DNA from 3 places in the Bacillus sp. VA13 genome. Region 1 is predicted to be linked to each of the others. Evidence: predicted binding sites of a transcription regulator. Region 1 holds the regulator's gene; each other region holds the start of a gene.
What was found. The regulator Rex, encoded in region 1, represses fermentation and respiration genes when NADH is low (regulators of the CRP and FNR family bind a similar motif). The targets are predictions, from matches to a motif close to TTGTGAAATATTTCACAA.

Region 1 (6,228 bases):
CAGGAAGGATTTCTTGAATGTTTGTGATCTTTTTGTCTGTGATTAAGATGTAAGGATTGTCAAGAACCGCTTCCATCTTATCAGAGTCAGTTACCATGTAAGGAGACGCATATCCGCGATCGAATTGCATACCTTCAACAACTTCAAGCTCAGTTGTGAAGCCTTTAGACTCTTCGATTGTGATAACGCCGTCGTTGCCTACGCGCTCCATTGCTTCAGCGATAAGGCTTCCGACTTCCTCATCAGCAGCAGAGATCGCAGCAACCTGAGCGATAGACTCCTTGCCTTCGATTGGCTTAGAAATTTCTTTTAAGTTTTCGATCGCAACCGCTACAGCTTTTTCCATACCTTTACGAACGCCTACAGGATTAGCGCCTGCTGTTACGTTTTTAAGGCCTTCACGGATCATTGCTTGCGCAAGAACTGTCGCAGTTGTTGTACCGTCACCGGCAACATCGTTTGTTTTGCTGGCTACTTCAGCAACAAGCTTAGCACCCATGTTTTCAAACGCGTCTTCAAGTTCGATTTCTTTAGCGATTGTTACACCGTCATTTGTGATTAACGGAGAACCGAATTTTTTCTCTAGAACCACGTTGCGTCCTTTTGGTCCTAAAGTTACTTTTACAGCATCAGCAAGTGCATCGACACCGCGAAGCATTGCGCGGCGAGCTTCTTCACTAAACTTAATTTCTTTTGCCATGTTTACAAGACCTCCTCAAATGTTTTAAGTATTGTTTATTTAAGAATTAGCCGATAACAGCTAAAATGTCGCTTTCACGTAAGATTAAGTATTCAGTACCTTCGTATTTCACTTCAGTACCTGCGTATTTTGAGAAGATAATGCGGTCGCCCTCTTTTACTTCTAAAGCAACGCGCTCTCCGCTTTCTAACACGCGACCTGAACCAGCTGCCACGATTTTGCCTTCTTGCGGTTTTTCTTTTGCAGAATCCGGCAACACAATTCCGCTGGCAGTTTTTTCTTCAGATTCTACGAGTTCAATGACAACGCGATCACCTAATGGCTTTAACAATGTAATAACCTCCTCAATAGTATGAATATGTAATTTTAGCACTCGACACTAAAGAGTGCTAACACAATTCTTATAATAAAGAATCTCCCTTCCAATTTCAAGTGATAAGATAAAAATTTTTTCACGCTTACATGATTCTTTTCAGCTCCCTTATCCCTTAGCTTTTTCACCCCCGTTCCGATTATGTTACAATAGCTGTAGATGAACGAAACCCATTTAACAAAGGAGTACATACCATTTGAGAAAACAGTATTGGTTTATTATTTTGACATATATCATCATGCAGTTTTCCGCATTAATCGGGATTCCCTTGTTATTTAAATTCGGTTATGCCGGAGGACAGCCTACCAAGGAGAATATGCTGCATGCACAAGGATTATGGTCCGTTATCAGCTTTATCGCCTGTCTCGTAGTCGTTCTGCTTATTCTACGAACTGTCCCGAAAACAACGCTTCGAAACGGCCGGAAAGACTCCGTCGGACTTTCTATCCTTTGGGCGATAGCCGGTTTTTTCATTGCCCTTTTCTCTCAAGGAATAGCAGGCTCTATTGAATATTATGTATTCGGCATCGGAAGAGAATCAGAAAATACACAAGCTATTCTGGATGTCATTCAGGCAGTCCCGCTCATGATTATGGTTTCTTCTGTCGTCGGGCCTATATTAGAAGAAATCATCTTCAGAAAAATCATTTTCGGCACACTGTACGAAAAAACGAATTTCTTCTTTGCCGGACTGATCAGCTCGGTTATTTTCGGTATTGTTCACGCTGATTTGAAGCATCTTCTTCTTTATACAGCAATGGGCTTTACCTTTGCATTTTTATATGCGAGAACAAAACGGATATGGGTGCCGATTTTCGCCCATGTCATGATGAATACATTTGTCGTCATCATGCAGCTTGAGCCTGTTCAGAACTACCTTGAACAGCAGAGCACACAAATGCAATTGATTATTGGAGGATTATTTTTATGAGAAACCCGGTAGTTTGGGGAATGATCTACTTTGCCGTAGGGTGCATCTTTACTTATCTTGCCGCAAGCTCGCCAGGCAGCATGTGGTCATTTTACTCCATCCTGCTGATGGTGTTCGCCGCTTACAACATCAGCATTTCTTTTAAGATGTTCGCCTTTTCATTTAAAATTAAAAAGAACCAGAAATAAAGAAAATCCATTTCTCTCATGAGAAATGGATTTTTTATTATTGTCCGGAAGACACGTCCTGATCGGCAGCACTGCTTTTCTGCGCTTTCCGATAGGCAGCCTTCGATATAAGAATACTGATTTCATATAAAATCAACAGCGGAACAGTAACCATCATATGAGACAAAAGCTCAGGCGGAGTAATCAGGGCAGCGATCACAAGCAGCGTAAAATACGCATACTTTCTGATTTTCGCTAAGAACATCGGTGTCACAATTCCAAGCCTGGTCAAAAACATGAGGATGACCGGCATTTGGAACAGCAGTCCAAACGGAATCGTCAGCTGCAAAAGAAAATGAAAATATTCATTAATTCCGATCACCTGATTGACATTCAAATCCTGAGAGATCCGCTTCATAAAATCAACAACAAAAGGAAATAAAATATAATATGAAAAAGATAAGCCCGCTAAAAACAGCAAAATAGAGATCGGAATGTAGCTGAGCGTTACTTTGCGCTCTTTCTCATAGAGGCCTGGACTCACAAAAGCCCAAAGCTGATAAAGAATAATCGGCGAGGTTAGGACAATCCCGATGATAAACGCGAATTGCATAAACACAAAAAGCGGGTCTGTCAGATTAAACGCATTAAGCGTAAGCTCCTTCGCTTCATCCGTTTTTTGCAAATAAACAATCATGGGCTTCGCTAAAAAAAATCCTGCGATAAAGAAAACGACAAATGCCAGTGCCACAACCAGCAATCGTTTTCGAAGCTCAGCAATATGTTCCAGCAGCGACATTTGATTCACTTTCATTCGTGTCATCCTAACTTACTGATCTTCTTTCTTTTTTTCCTCGTCATCACTCGTTAATCCTTTAGTAGCATTTTTGAATTCACGAAGTGTGTCTCCAGCAGCTTTCCCCAGTTCAGGCAGCTTTTTGGGACCGAAGATGATCAGAGCAACGATTGCGATAACAGCAAGACTTCCAGGACCGATCGGCATATTTGGGCTCCTCCTTTCCCTCTATTCGATTTCCTCTAAAACTGAATAATGCTTCAAGAAATAAACCAGTGACTGAAGCTCTACAGCTAAATCTAAATGATGAATTCGAATGTGTTCCGGCACATTCAAACGGGCCGGCGTAAAATTAAGGATTCCCTTGATTCCTAACGCAACCAATCTGTCTGTAATGGATTGAGCGGCAACTGCTGGCACTGTAAGAATGGCAACTGATTCATTTTTTACGTGTTGTTCAAGGTCGTCAAGGTTATAGACAGGCACGCCGCCTACCTCAGTTCCTATTTTACTCTCATTTATATCAAAAGCCATAGAAATTTTTGTGTTATTATTTTTTGTGAAATTATAGTGAAGAAATGCTGTTCCCAAGTTCCCCACACCAATCAAGATGACGTCTGTCATCTCATCCTGATCAAGCGTTTTTCGGAAAAATGACAGCAAATAATCCACATTATATCCATATCCTTTTTTGCCAAGAGCTCCAAAATAGGAAAAATCCCTGCGAATCGTGGCAGAATCAACCTTTACGGCATCACTGAGTTCAGCGGATGATACACGCTGTTTTCCTGACGCATGCAGATTCTTTAAAAAGCGATAGTAAAGCGGCAGCCGTTTTGCCGTCGCCTGCGGAATTTTTGATTGATCCTTATTCATTTTTGGTCCTCCACATTATACTCGGATAGTTCTCTTTTAAAGTCACCGTTTTTCCCGCCTGTCTTCTCCAGCAAGAAAGTAGGGCCGATGACCATTCCCTTATCAAGGGCCTTGCACATATCGTAAACGGTAAGAGCGCACACCGATGCAGAAGTGAGCGCTTCCATTTCCACACCTGTACTCCCTTTCGTTTTGACCTGTGCTTTTATATGAAGTATAACTTCTGCTTCTTTTATTTTCCAGTCAAACGATATATCTACCCCGCTCAGTGAAAGCGGATGGCACATCGGAATGATATTCGACGTTTGCTTTGCGGCCATAATGCCTGCCACCTGCGCAACAGCCAGTACATCTCCTTTGCCGATATCATGACTTTGTATTTTCTCGTACACTTCATTTTTCATGTGTACGCTTGAAACAGCCGCCGCAGTACGGACAGTCGAAGATTTTTCGCTGATGTCCACCATCTGGGCTCTGCCCTGTTCATTAAAATGAGAAAATCCATTCATATTAAAACTCTCCTTAAACAGATCATACACTATTTTCTTCTCTATGTCTTATTCAGCCAATGTATTGTTTGCTGACTTCTAGTTCATAAGCTACACTTAACTTATTATAGCAGAGGTGAAATAATATGATGATCTTACAAGTTAATCAGCTATCCAAATCATTTGGTGCTGATACTATTTTAAACAATATAAAGCTGGAAGTCAGAAATCGTGATCGCGTCGCCATTGTAGGAAGAAATGGCGCGGGAAAATCCACGCTGCTTAAAATTATCGCAGGCCAGCTTTCGTATGAAAAGGGCGAACTCATTAAACCGAAAGATATTACAATGGGATATCTTGCCCAGCATACGGGCTTGGATTCTAAGCTTACCATAAAAGAAGAACTGCTGACTGTTTTTGACCACTTAAAAGCAATGGAAAAGGAAATGCGGGCTATCGAAGAAAAAATGGCGGCAGCTGATCCTGGTGAATTGGAAAGCATCATGAAAACCTATGACCGGCTTCAGCAGGAATTCAAAGATAAAGGCGGCTATCAATATGAAGCGGATGTCAGATCTGTGCTTCACGGACTTGGTTTCAGCCATTTTGACGATTCAACACAGGTGCAAAGCCTCAGCGGGGGGCAGAAAACAAGGCTGGCCCTTGGTAAGCTTCTGTTAACACAGCCTGATTTGCTCATTCTCGATGAGCCGACAAACCATCTCGATATTGATACGCTAACCTGGCTTGAACATTATTTGCAAGGCTATTCAGGCGCCATTCTCATCGTTTCGCATGACCGCTACTTTTTGGACAAAGTAGTAAACCAAGTATACGAGGTATCAAGAGCTGAAAGCAAAAAATATCACGGCAACTACAGCGCTTATCTCGACCAAAAAGCCGCGCAGTATGAAAAAGATCTTAAAGTGTATGAAAAGCAGCAGGATGAAATCGCAAAGCTTCAAGACTTCGTAGACCGAAATCTTGCGAGAGCTTCTACCACAAAAAGAGCGCAAAGCCGCCGAAAGCAGCTGGAGCGAATGGAAGTCATGTCAAAACCGCTCGGCGATGAAAAATCCGCAAACTTTCATTTTGATATTACAAAACAGAGCGGAAATGAAGTCCTGCGCGTTCAGGATCTCACAATCAGCTATGAAAACCAGCCGCCGCTTTTAACAGAAGTGTCGTTCATGCTCACAAGAGGAGAAAGCGCCGCTCTTGTCGGCCCTAACGGAATCGGTAAATCGACATTGCTGAAAACATTAATGGACACCCTAAAGCCAGATCAAGGAACAATCTCATACGGCTCGAATGTCAGTGTCGGCTACTATGATCAGGAGCAGGCTGAACTGACTTCCTCTAAACGCGTCCTTGATGAGCTGTGGGATGAGTACCCTGGTCTTCCGGAGAAAGAAATCCGAACTTGTCTCGGCAATTTCTTATTCTCCGGAGATGATGTACTGAAACCCGTCCATTCACTGAGCGGGGGTGAGAAAGCAAGATTGGCCCTTGCTAAGTTGATGCTTCAAAAAGCTAATTTTCTCATCCTTGATGAACCGACGAACCATCTGGACTTAGACAGCAAAGAAGTTCTTGAAAACGCGCTGATTGATTATCCAGGCACTCTGTTATTTGTCTCTCATGACAGATATTTTATTAACAGAATCGCCACAAGAGTATTGGAGCTTTCTTCAAATCATATAGAAGAGTATCTGGGAGATTACGATTATTATACGGAGAAAAAAACAGAACAGCTTGAATTGGAGAAAATGAATCAGCAAGAGGAAATAGAAAAAACGCCTGCTGCGGTAAAGTCTGACTCCAAACGTTCTTACGAGGAAGAAAAAGAATGGAAAAAGAAAGAGCGCCAACGGCTCCGCCGGATTGAAGAAATTGA
Region 2 (6,228 bases), on a different contig from region 1:
TGGCTGGGATGCCGATTTACGGCAAGCTTTCCGATATGTACGGCCGAAAACGTTTTTTCCTGTTTGGACTTATTTTTTTCTTAATCGGGTCGGCTTTATGCGGAATTGCACAGACGATGAATCAGCTGATCATTTACCGGGCTATTCAAGGGATTGGAGGCGGCGCGCTTCTGCCGATTGCCTTTACCATTATCTTTGATTTGTTTCCGCCGGAAAAACGCGGAAAGATGTCCGGCATGTTCGGTGCTGTATTCGGATTATCCAGTGTTCTTGGGCCGCTGTTAGGCGCGATCATTACAGATTCGATCAGCTGGCACTGGGTGTTTTACATCAATGTACCGATCGGCGCATTGTCATTGTTTTTCATTATTCGCTACTACAAAGAATCTTTGGAGCACAGAAAGCAGAAAATTGACTGGGGCGGCGCGATTACTTTAGTCGTATCAATTGTATGCCTGATGTTCGCTCTTGAGCTTGGCGGCAAAACTTACGATTGGAATTCCATTCAGATCATTGGCCTGTTTATTGTATTTGCCGTTTTCTTCATTGCCTTTTTTATTGTGGAGAGAAAAGCGGAAGAACCGATTATTTCTTTCTGGATGTTTAAAAACAGGCTGTTTGCCACAGCACAGATTCTCGCTTTCCTGTATGGCGGAACATTCATTATTTTAGCGGTATTTATTCCGATTTTCGTTCAGGCGGTATACGGCAGCTCAGCGACAAGCGCGGGCTTCATTTTGACGCCGATGATGATTGGATCAGTCATCGGAAGCATGATCGGCGGAATCTTCCAAACGAAGGCAAGCTTCCGCAATTTGATGCTGATATCTGTTATCGCTTTCTTTATCGGCATGCTGCTTCTTTCTAATATGACGCCTGACACAGCACGGGTATGGCTGACAGTCTTTATGATGATTTCAGGCTTTGGCGTAGGCTTTAACTTCTCCCTGCTGCCGGCGGCATCGATGAATGATCTTGAACCTCGTTTTCGGGGAACGGCCAACTCTACAAATTCATTTTTGCGGTCATTCGGCATGACCCTTGGCGTCACCATTTTCGGAACGGTGCAAACAAACGTATTCACGAACAAGCTGAGCGACGCCTTCAGTGGTATGAAAGGCTCAGCGGGATCAGGCGCCGCGCAAAATATCGGTGACCCGCAGGAGATTTTTCAAGCAGGAACACGTTCCCAGATTCCTGAGGCAATCCTGAATCGCATTATTGACGCGATGTCATCAAGCATCACATATGTCTTTTTGCTCGCTTTGATTCCAATTGTCCTCGCGGCGGTTACCGTTTTGTTTATGGGAAAAGCCAGAGTGAAAACAACAGCAGAAATGGCGAAGAAAGCAAATTAATAGAAAAAAGCAGTACATGGCTGGCATGTACTGCTTTTTTCTATTACAATCCTAATCTTGCAAGAATAAACGTCCATATACAAATGATTAATAACAGAATCAGGCTATACGCCACTGTTCGTTTAAACAGTTTAGATTCCTTGCCTGTCTGGCCAACCGCTGCGGCAGCGATGGCGATGGACTGAGGAGAAACAAGTTTTGCCATCACCCCGCCCGCCGTATTTGCAGCTAACAGCAAATCAGAACCCGCACCGATCTGCGCTCCGGTGACAACCTGTAAATGTCCGAATAAAGCGTTATTGCTGACAACTGAACCGGTAATGAACACGCCGATCCAGCCGAGAACGGGACTGACAAACGGGAACAAGTCTCCTGTTTTCGCCAGTGCTAATCCAATTGAAGAGCTGAGCCCTGCGAAATTGGCCAGATTGGCAAATCCCATCACGAAGCAGATCGTCATAATCGGCACCCACAGCTCTTTTCCTGTCTCCTTCAAGGAAGCAAAGGCAGCCCGATAAGAGAAATTTTTGCTGAACAGCCCTGTCACGATGACCGCCGCTAAAATCGCTGTACCAGTCGCTGACAGCAGGTCGACTTTAAAGACTGCATCTAACGGCATGGCAGATGGCGCAATCGGCGGCATTTTCATAATTTGCTGATGCAGGAAAGGCATTTTCAATAGGAGCGTTGTTTGATATAACAATCCGCCTTCTTGGAAAAGCGCTTTGAAGGCAGGAAGGCTCCAGATTGTGATCGCTGCAGTTAAAATGTAGAAAGGAGACCACGCTTTTGCAATGTCTGCGGCACTGTATGCTTTTTTCTCACCAGTCTCGCCGGCTCCTTCCTCCCGGTAAATCTCTTTCGGCTGCCATTTGCGGAGGAAGAGCGCAAGCCCGCCCATACTGAATAAGGCCGCCAAAATGTTTGCTAACTCGGGTCCGAGCACCGCCATTGTCAGTGTCTGAACCGCTGTATACACACCGCTCACAACCAACAGGGCAGGCCATGTCTGTTTGATTCCTTTCATTCGGTCTAATAGGAATACAAGCAGAAACGGAATCAAAAATGAGATCATCGGCAATGTCCACATCAATGTCCGTGACAGCTCAAGAGCAGACAAATCACCAATCTGCGCCCCTGTGATTACAGGAATCCCGATCGCCCCAAAGGCTCCAGAGGCTGCGTTCGCAATCAAGCAGAGAGCCGCCGCTTTTAACGGTTTAAAACCAAGTTCAACGAGCAGCGCCGCACTAATCGCAATCGGAACACCAAAACCGGCCGCGCCTTCTAAAAACGCGTTAAAACAAAAACCTATTAATAATAGCTGTAATCGTTGGTCAGGTGAAATGCCGGCAATGCTGGAACGAATAATGGTAAATTTCCCGGTTTTCACTGCGATTTTATACAGCCACACCGCCATCAGAACGATGTAGCCAATCGGCCACAGTCCGCTCCCGATTCCTAGCAAAACAGAAGAAATTGCTTTTTCAACCGGCATATGAAATGCCAAAACGGAGACCAAGAAACTGACGGCTAAGGTAAGAAATGCCGCAAGAATGCCTTTCATTTTAAAAACAGTTAAAGCCAAGAGAAAAAAGAGAATCGGAGTGAGCGCCACAAGTGCGCTCACATACTCGTTTCCAAACGGATCATACAACTGCTCCCACATTGACAATCAGCCCTTTACTCTATAGTTGCGATTAGTTGACCTTTTGTTCTGCAAAATGAGGTTTTAAAATGTTTTTAAGGACGCCTGCGCTGTGAAGGAACTGTTCTTTTTCTTTCTCATTTAAGTTCAGCTCAGTGATGCCTGCAATACCTCCGCGGTTTACGACAGCCGGAACGCCGATGTACACGTCGTCTGCGCCGTATTGTCCGTCCAAATATGTGCTGACAGTTAAAATGCTGTTTTCATTATGAAGAATGGCTTTTGTAATGCGGGCAAGGCTCATCGCAACACCATAATAAGTCGCACCTTTTTTCTCAATGATATGGTAAGCGGCGTTTTTCACGTCATCTACGATCTGGTCAAGCTCCTCTTGTTTATACGCATCGTTTTTCTCAACGAGTTCACTGACCGGCACACCACCGACATTCGCGTGGCTCCAGACAGGAAGCTCTGTGTCGCCGTGCTCTCCGATAATATGCGCGTGCACGTTTTGAGGCGCTGCGCCAAAGTATTCGCTCAGCATGTAACGGAATCTCGCAGAATCTAGTGTTGTGCCGCTTCCGATCACCCGCTCTTTTGGCAGGCCGCTGAATTTCCATGTAGCGTAAGTCAGAATATCAACCGGATTTGTCGCGATTAAGAAAATGCCGTCAAATCCGCTCGCCATGACTTCACTGACGATACCTTTGAAAATCTTTAAGTTCTTTTCTACTAATTCAAGGCGTGTCTCTCCAGGTTTTTGGTTTGCTCCGGCGCAGATGCAGACAATATCAGCATCCTTGCAGTCTTCATATGTTCCGTAAGATGTTTTGACCGGTTGCGGCGCAAACGCCTTTCCGTGGTTTAAGTCCATCACATCGCCCATTGCTTTTTCTTTATTTAAATCAATGACCACAAGCTCATCTGTGATCCCTTGGTTTATTAACGCAAATGCATAACTGCTTCCAACAAAACCCGCTCCGATTAAAGCTACTTTATTTACATGTTTGTTCATCATTAATCATCCTTCCAGGGTATGTTTTTCTTTGATGTTTGTTTGTGAAGCATTTCACATTTATATTGTGCAACATTTCACAAACTATTGCAAGAGAAAAGTTTTGTCTGATTTATGAACAAAAAAAGAAACCATCAAGGATGGTTTCTACCGGTAAGTCCCGTCTAACCTTGCCCTCAATGAGGAAGAGAACCGCTTAAGCCAGAGTCGTTATATAAGCCATTTTGCACGTAATCAAAGCCAGGCTGGTTCTGTCCGGGCACTTGGGCGCTGCCATTATTAAAAATCACTTTGGCGTTCGTTGTATCCGTATCCGCAGGCAGCGTCAGCGTGTAAATTCCATCTGCATCCTTAGTCATTGCTTTTCCCGGCCAGGATCCGGTCAATTCTATTGCCCGGCCCCCATCATGTTTATAGATATAAGCATTTACTTGGCCCCAATGATTTGGATTTTGATAGCCAATGGTTTTGGCCGCAGATGGGTCTCTTTTTACAAAGCTGTATTCCTGGGTCCTCGTTACACCATCACTGTTTGTTCCTGTTAACGTGATGGTGTATGTTGTGCCAAACGGATCTCCTTTTCCGATCGTTAATTGGTCTCCATCCTTAAACACTGTCTCTTGCCCATTATTGATTTGATAAACGGCTTTTGTTGTATTCGCATCTGCACGCAGAGTGATCGTCAGTTGATCGTTGAAAGAATGTGTTACACCTGTTTTGACATTCTCAAGGAAGACATGAGGCGCATTTGCAATATCATCAGAATAAAGAACAACCACAGATCTGGCATTGATCGTGCCTGTCAATTTGCCGTCTGTTACTTGAAATGAACCGTTCCCAGCTTTATTATCATACCTGCCATCAGGTAATTTCGTTGACGTATTGATGGTGACAGAAGATGAACCTGCATTTGCCAGCACAACGCCGTGCGAGCCACGCTGATTCATGAATATCTGGTTGTTTCCATTCGGATTCGAGAGTTCCTCAGGCTGTCCATCCATCACATTGTGAAATCTATTGACCGCAGTGATAGCCTGATCTTCAAATAAAGCACTCCCACGATCGCCTATTTGGCTTTTCCCCGGGAATCTGACACCATTTCCGCCGCCCTCAGGTCTGGAAAAGAAGAGAGGCGTACTGCCTGAGCGAGAAGCAATCACTGCCCAGCCTAAGTGAATATCGTCATCGCTCATCCATGTAGACTCTTCCTCATCATTGGCATACGTATCATGCGATTCCACCCATGTGACTAACTTGTCGGCAGACACCTCTGATGCATAATGGGAGATATTCGACACGCTAAGATTGCGATTCTTTAACGCGGACCTTATGGAATGTCCATAATTAGATGCTGTCACATTCATATAATTCGCATATGCAGCATCTCTGGAGGCACTATCTTGCAGGATTTCTCCGTATTGGAACTCCGCAGATGTATTTGTGATATTCGGCCAAAATTGACTGCCGTAATTCCCGTCATCCGGAAGCTCTATATGTTTGGCCGCATCATATCGAAATCCGTCTGCGCCGTCATTCAATGCTCTTTCTAAGAAACGTTTCAGGTAGGACTGTACTTGTGTATTTTGTGTATTCCAATCATATAGCCCCAGCAATGAATTCTGCGTGACATCCCATCGATCGGACCAGTTTTTAATTTGTGTGTTTCCATGTGTCCAATTTGGAATACTCTTAATCTCATTGGAAATCGCGGCATAGTCACTGGTGGTATGATTGATAACCGCGTCAACAATGACCTTCACGCCATATTCTTCAGCGGCTGCGCACATTTCTTTAAATTCTTGTTCAGTACCTAGGTAACGGTTGCCAATTTGATATGATGTCGGCTGATACAACCAGTACCAGTTTGACATGCTTTTATTTCCTTGGTTCCCTTCCTTTACTTGGTTAATCGGAGACGTCTGAATCGCTGTATATCCTGCATCATGAATATCCTTCATATTATGTTTTAACGTATTGAACGACCAATTCCAAGCATGAAGAATGGTCCCGCTTTTGATCGATGGCGCTGCCAGCTCATTCGATGTGTTCTGTGTTTCAGCATTCGCAGCCGCCGGTCCTCCCAGTACCAAATGAAACAGCAATAAAAAACCAGCGAATAACGGCAGTAAAGAGGTTTTGAATCGTTTTTCAAACATTCTTGACACTCCTTATTTGATTTTTGAAGACTTACTGCGGAGTCAAAAATC
Region 3 (6,228 bases), on a different contig from region 1:
GTGCTCGTCATTAATAAAAACAAGCTGGAAAAGGAATTAATCCAAAACGGTGCTTTGACATTTGAATTTATGAAATGGATGAGCACTCACCTCCGGAAAATCCAGTCCAAAATAAGGGATCTGCTTCTTCACGGCAAAAAGGGGGCGCTCTACTCCACCCTTATCCGCTTATCAAACAGCTACGGTGTGGAACGAAGCGATGGCATTCTGATTAACATTGTGCTGACAAATCAAGATTTGGCAAAGTTTTGCGCAGCGGCAAGGGAAAGCGTCAACCGTATGCTGGGGGACCTCCGCAAACAAGGGGTGATTTCGATAGAAGAATCCGGAAAAATTATTTTGCACAAGCGGGACTATTTGCGATGCGAGATCGAGTGTGAAAACTGTCCGCTGGAGATTTGCAATATTGACTGAAAAAACCAAGGACCGCCGGCGGTCCTTGGTTTTTTATCTAGTGATAAACATACAAATGACGGCAAAAAAGAAGCAGGCATTCACGATTTCTAGAATGCCGATCGTTTTCGCGGGCCAGTCCCTTCCGTGAAAAAACCATGCCCGCAAACTGCTTGGGATAAAAGCAAGAAATGCCCATCCTGCTCCGAGAAGAGCGGATAGAAAGGGGAGCAGCAGATGGTATCCCCATGACCAGTATGCAAATACGCTGTTTTTTCTCTCCCGGATCACCGACTTCACATAAAAGGAACTTCCGATAAAAAATAAAGCAGATTGAGAAAAAATAAACCAAGCCCAACCGTCAAGGGTTCCCGTCCCCAGCCAGCAGCTCGCAAGCCCGCCTGAACAAAAGAACAAGACACCCGCAATATCGTTCACTAGCGCCCGTTCATTTTTTCGGCGGGCATAATACATATGAATGAGGAACAGCGGCAATAAAGAAACGCCAACCCAGATGAGCGGCGGCTTATGAAAGACAGGAATAATCAAAAAACAGCAGGCCGGAACACCGTAATAATATATCCACTTTTGATAGGATTTGATCTGCTTCTTTTTCAAAGCAAGCGTGATGGGATAAACCGCCAAGTAAAGGAAAAGCCAGCCTAAGAAGAGCGGAATATGCCAGAAAACGGGGCCTCCCTTGATCATCCCGAGTAAAAATGGAATCAGCAGCATTGCCCATGCGCCGTGCTGCTTCGGAATCAGCGCCTTCATTGAAATCCTCCTTTTTTATTTCATTATAAATGCAATCATCCTCCCGATAAGTGACATTCATCATACAGGCTGTGAAATATATCACTGCTGTACAGGCTCAATCGAGCTACACTAAAGCTATCCTTAGCACAGGAGGCTTTCCTATGAATCAGTGTGACTATTTATTATTTCTGAAGCAACTTCCTATGTTTAATGAAGTGCCTCTATCCATTGTCGAAACCTTGCTGAAAAACGGGACGTTTATCCGCGGAACATCTGAGCAGTCTCCATCCTTTCTTCATTCTCAATCCGTTTATATTGTATTAAAAGGCAGTGTCCGTTTTATGGACAGCAGGCTCCCTGAAGGATCGAAAACCGTTGCGCTGTGGGAAAAAGGCGATGTGTTTCCGATTGATGAAAAAGGCGGGCTGTATTTATCGCCTTTTATCTCAGTCAATGCCACTTCAGACATTCTGATTCTCAATATCCCTTACTGCACATTTAAAAAAATGATGTCTTACAATCCGCAGCTGCAAATGAATTTTTTGGGCATGCTTCAGCAAAATGTCTTCTGTTCCTATCAATTATTTTTGCGTTATCTGCACACATCACAGGATGAAAATGCCGAGCCCGGTTCTTAAACAGAGCCGGTTTTTTTGATCTTTGAATGAAAGGCGGCTAATGACTCAGGTGTCCTGCCTGAACGCCGCCTTCATCACATGCTGTGAAAGCCCTTCCTTCTCCTTTATGTGAACATTTTGTGAAAAAAGCAAAGTGTGTGACATAGTTCACAAGGAAACACGCTGTCTCTGTTTATAGTGAACTTAGCATCACCTGACTCGGAAGGAGTGAACTCTCATGAAGAAAAAGAAAATGAGTCCGTTGTTTAGGAGATTGAACTATTTCTCTCCTATAGAACACCATTCAAATAAACATAGCCAAACCACCCGCGAAGATCGCGATTGGGAGAATGTATACAGAAACAGATGGCAGTACGACAAAGTCGTTCGCTCCACCCACGGCGTCAACTGCACGGGGTCCTGCAGCTGGAATATTTATGTGAAAAACGGAATTGTCACGTGGGAAGGACAAAACTTGAATTATCCATCAACAGGCCCGGATATGCCTGATTTCGAACCGAGGGGCTGTCCGCGGGGGGCAAGTTTTTCATGGTACATCTACAGCCCGCTCCGTGTGAAATATCCATACGTACGCGGTGTGCTGATCAATTTATGGCGGGAAGCACTGCAGGCCTATCAAAATCCATTGGATGCTTGGAAATCGATCGTTGAAAATCCTGAAAAAGCAAAGTCCTATAAACAGGCGAGAGGGAAAGGCGGTTTTGTGCGCGCTGAATGGCCGGAGGTGCTGAAGCTGATTTCAGCCTCTCTGCTCTATACAGTCATGAAATACGGGCCTGACCGGAACGTCGGCTTTTCCCCGATTCCGGCCATGTCCATGATCAGCCACGCGTCAGGCTCCCGGTTTATGTCTTTAATCGGCGGCCCTATGCTCAGCTTTTATGACTGGTATGCGGATCTTCCTCCGGCGTCCCCGCAAATTTGGGGGGACCAGACGGACGTTCCGGAAAGCAGTGATTGGTACAATTCAGGCTATATCATCACATGGGGCTCCAACGTTCCGTTAACGAGAACGCCTGACGCGCATTTTTTGGCGGAAGCCCGCTATAAAGGCGCTAAAGTCATTTCGATCAGTCCGGATTTTGCGGAATCCTCAAAGTTCGCGGATGACTGGCTGAGTATCCGCCAAGGGACTGACGGTGCGCTTGCGATGGCGATGGGCCACGTCATTTTACAGGAATTTTACGTGAACCAAGAGACGGAACGTTTCATTGAGTACGCAAAGCAATACACGGATTTTCCGTTCTTCGTCACCCTGTCAAAAGAAAATGGCGTATACACAGCGGGGCGTTTTCTGCATGCGAAAGACATCGGGCGGCAGACAAAGCATGATCAGTGGAAGCCTGCGGTCTGGAATGAACAGACAAGCGCATTTGCCATACCGCAAGGGACAATGGGCTCCCGCTGGGACGGACAGCAGAAATGGAACCTGCACATGGTCGATGAAGAAACCGGGGACCCGATTGAACCCCGTCTCTCTGTGCTGGGAATAGAGGACGAAATCGGCACGGTGCGCATCCCATATTTTTCAAATGACGGAAACAAAGTGCTTGAGCGGGATCTTCCTATAAAAAAACTGAACCTGAACGGCGAAGAGGTTTGTGTCACGACCGTGTTTGACTTGATACTGGCCAACTACGGCGTGAACCGAGGCTTCGGCGAACAATCAGCTGTCTCTTATGATGATCCTGAGCCGTTCACGCCTGCCTGGCAGGAACAGATGACAGGAATCAAAAAAGAAGCCGTCATTAAGATAGCCAGAGAGTTTGCCCAAAATGCGATCGATACAGACGGCCGATCCATGATTATCGTAGGGGCGGGGATTAACCACTGGTTCAATTCCGACACGATCTACCGGGCAGTGTTAAATCTCGTATTACTGGTAGGCGCCCAAGGCGTAAACGGCGGAGGCTGGGCCCATTATGTGGGGCAGGAAAAGCTCCGTCCTGCTGAAGGGTGGCAGACGATTGCAAATGCAAAGGACTGGGAGGGCGTGCCCAAGCTGCAAAACGGCACCTCATTTTTCTACTTTGCGACAGACCAGTGGCGTTACGAGGACCAGCCGATCAGTGACTTGGCTTCACCGATCGCTGCGTCATCCCGCTACAAGCATCACGCCGATTACAATGTGCTGGCAGCGCGATTAGGGTGGCTGCCGTCTTATCCGACGTTCAATCAAAATGGCATTGATCTGTACAAAGAAGCTGAAAAAGCGGGTGCAACAACACCTGAAGACGTTGGTGCGTACGTGGCCTCACAACTTCAAGAGAAAAAGCTGAAATTTGCAATTGAAGATCCTGACAATGAAGTGAATTTCCCAAGAAATCTCTTTGTATGGCGGGCAAATCTGATTTCCAGCTCAGGAAAAGGGCATGAATATTTTCTCAAGCACCTGCTGGGGACGACGAATGGCTTGATGAATGACGACAGCGACAGCATCCGTCCTGAAGAAATCAAATGGAGGGAGCAGGCACCGGAAGGAAAGCTCGACTTGTTAATCAATCTCGATTTTCGAATGGCCGGTACGGCGCTGTATTCCGATATCGTGCTGCCGGCGGCGACATGGTATGAAAAACACGATCTCAGCAGCACAGATATGCACCCGTTCATTCATCCTTTTGCTCCGGCGATCTCGGCTCCGTGGGAATCGAAGTCAGACTGGGATATTTTCAAAGCACTGTCAAAAGCCGTTTCTGATCTGGCAGAAGAAGTCGATATGGAGCCGATGAAAGAAGTTGTAGCGACACCGCTCCTCCATGACACCATGCAGGAATTGGCCCAGCCGTTCGGCAAAATCAATGACTGGAGCAAGGGTGAATGTGAAGCCATTCCGGGAAAAACGATGCCGAACATCCAAGTCGTTGAACGGGATTACAAGCACATTTTTCATAAAATGACCGCGCTCGGACCTCAGGCCGGTTTAAAACCGAGCGGCACAAAAGGGATGAGCTGGTCTATAGCCGATGAATATGAATCACTCAAAAAGAGACTGGGAGAAATCACCTCGGACAGCGTTGCAAAGGGATGTCCGAATATAAGTGAAGCAAAGCAGGCGGCAGAAGCGATTTTAACCCTATCGTCCACTTCAAATGGAAAAGTCGCCGTGAAAGCATGGGAATCACTTGAAAACATCACAAACCTGAAGCTGAAAGACCTGGCGGAAGAACGGGAGGAAGAATGCTTTACGTTCGAGCAAATTACAGCCCAGCCAAAAACGGTCATCACGTCTCCGGCATTTACAGGCTCAGAAAAAGGCGGACGCAGGTACTCGCCGTTTACAACGAACGTAGAAAAATTAATCCCGTGGCGAACACTGACCGGAAGGCAATCTTATTATGTCGATCATGAACTGATGATGGAATTCGGTGAAACAATGGCGACATTTAAACCGATCCTCCAGCATCGTCCGTTTCTGAATAAGCGGCCTGATCAAGAGGGCAAAGAAATCGTCCTCAATTATTTGACGCCGCATAATAAATGGTCTGTCCACAGCATGTATTTTGATTCTTTGCCGATGCTGACGCTATTCCGCGGAGGGCCGACTGTGTGGATGAATAAAGATGATGCAGAGGACACAGATATCAAAGATAACGATTGGATTGAATGCTTTAACAGAAATGGTGTTGTCGTCGCAAGAGCGGTTTTGTCTCACCGGATTCCTAAAGGAATGGCGTTTATGCATCATGCCCAGGACCGCCACATCAACGTGCCCGGCACGAAACTGACGAATAACCGAGGAGGCACCCATAACAGCCCGACAAGGATACACGTCAAGCCGACTCAGATGATCGGGGGCTATGCCCAGCTCAGCTACGGCTTTAACTATTACGGTCCAACAGGGAATCAGCGCGACCTGAACGTCGTCATCCGCAAGCTGAAGGAGGTCGATTGGCTTGAAGATTAAAGCGCAAGTCGGTATGGTCATGAACTTGGATAAATGCATCGGCTGCCACACGTGCAGCGTCACCTGCAAAAACACGTGGACAAACCGTGCCGGTGCGGAATATATGTACTTTAATAATGTAGAAACAAAGCCGGGCATCGGCTACCCGAAGCAATGGGAGGACCAGGACAAATATAAAGGCGGCTGGACATTGAAAAAAGGAAAGCTCGAGCTGAAATCAGGCCCGAAAACCAATCGGCTTGCTGGCCTTTTCTATAACCCGAATCAGCCGTCGATTGATGATTACTATGAACCTTGGAACTATGATTATGAAACATTAACAAACAGCCCACAGAAAAAGCACCAGCCTGTGGCGCGCCCGAAATCATCCTTGACGGGGGATTTCATGAATATCGAATGGGGCCCGAACTGGGAGGATGATCTTGCAGGCGGCCACATTACGGGGCTTGAGGACCCAAACGTGCAAAAGATGGAGGAATCGATCAAAACAGAATTCGATGAGGTCTTTATGATGTATCTGCCGCGTATTTGTGAGCA

Region 2: the regulator Rex is predicted to act here: its motif matches at 4,064-4,081, upstream of AC0C66_RS16830 (L-lactate dehydrogenase).
Region 3: the regulator Rex is predicted to act here: its motif matches at 1,923-1,940, upstream of AC0C66_RS10255 (nitrate reductase subunit alpha).

Annotation. Positions count from the first base shown of each region.
Region 1 covers NZ_JBVQPP010000006.1:291,304-297,531, forward strand. Annotated here, with positions in the region: gene groL (chaperonin GroEL) at 1-700, opposite strand, end outside; gene groES (co-chaperone GroES) at 747-1,031, opposite strand; gene AC0C66_RS20555 (CPBP family intramembrane glutamic endopeptidase) at 1,270-2,004, shown strand; gene AC0C66_RS20560 (YdiK family protein) at 2,001-2,192, shown strand; gene tatC (twin-arginine translocase subunit TatC) at 2,230-2,994, opposite strand; gene tatAY (sec-independent protein translocase protein TatAY) at 3,001-3,174, opposite strand; gene AC0C66_RS20575 (redox-sensing transcriptional repressor Rex) at 3,196-3,843, opposite strand; gene moaC (cyclic pyranopterin monophosphate synthase MoaC) at 3,840-4,352, opposite strand; gene AC0C66_RS20585 (ABC-F family ATP-binding cassette domain-containing protein) at 4,478-6,228, shown strand, end outside.
Region 2 covers NZ_JBVQPP010000004.1:307,049-313,276, forward strand. Annotated here, with positions in the region: gene bmr3 (multidrug efflux MFS transporter Bmr3) at 1-1,358, shown strand, start outside; gene AC0C66_RS16825 (L-lactate permease) at 1,402-3,027, opposite strand; gene AC0C66_RS16830 (L-lactate dehydrogenase) at 3,059-4,024, opposite strand; gene amyE (alpha-amylase) at 4,198-6,177, opposite strand.
Region 3 covers NZ_JBVQPP010000002.1:405,531-411,758, forward strand. Annotated here, with positions in the region: gene fnr (fumarate/nitrate reduction transcriptional regulator Fnr) at 1-414, shown strand, start outside; gene AC0C66_RS10245 (YwiC-like family protein) at 448-1,167, opposite strand; gene arfM (Crp/Fnr family transcriptional regulator ArfM) at 1,311-1,787, shown strand; gene AC0C66_RS10255 (nitrate reductase subunit alpha) at 2,005-5,691, shown strand; gene narH (nitrate reductase subunit beta) at 5,681-6,228, shown strand, end outside.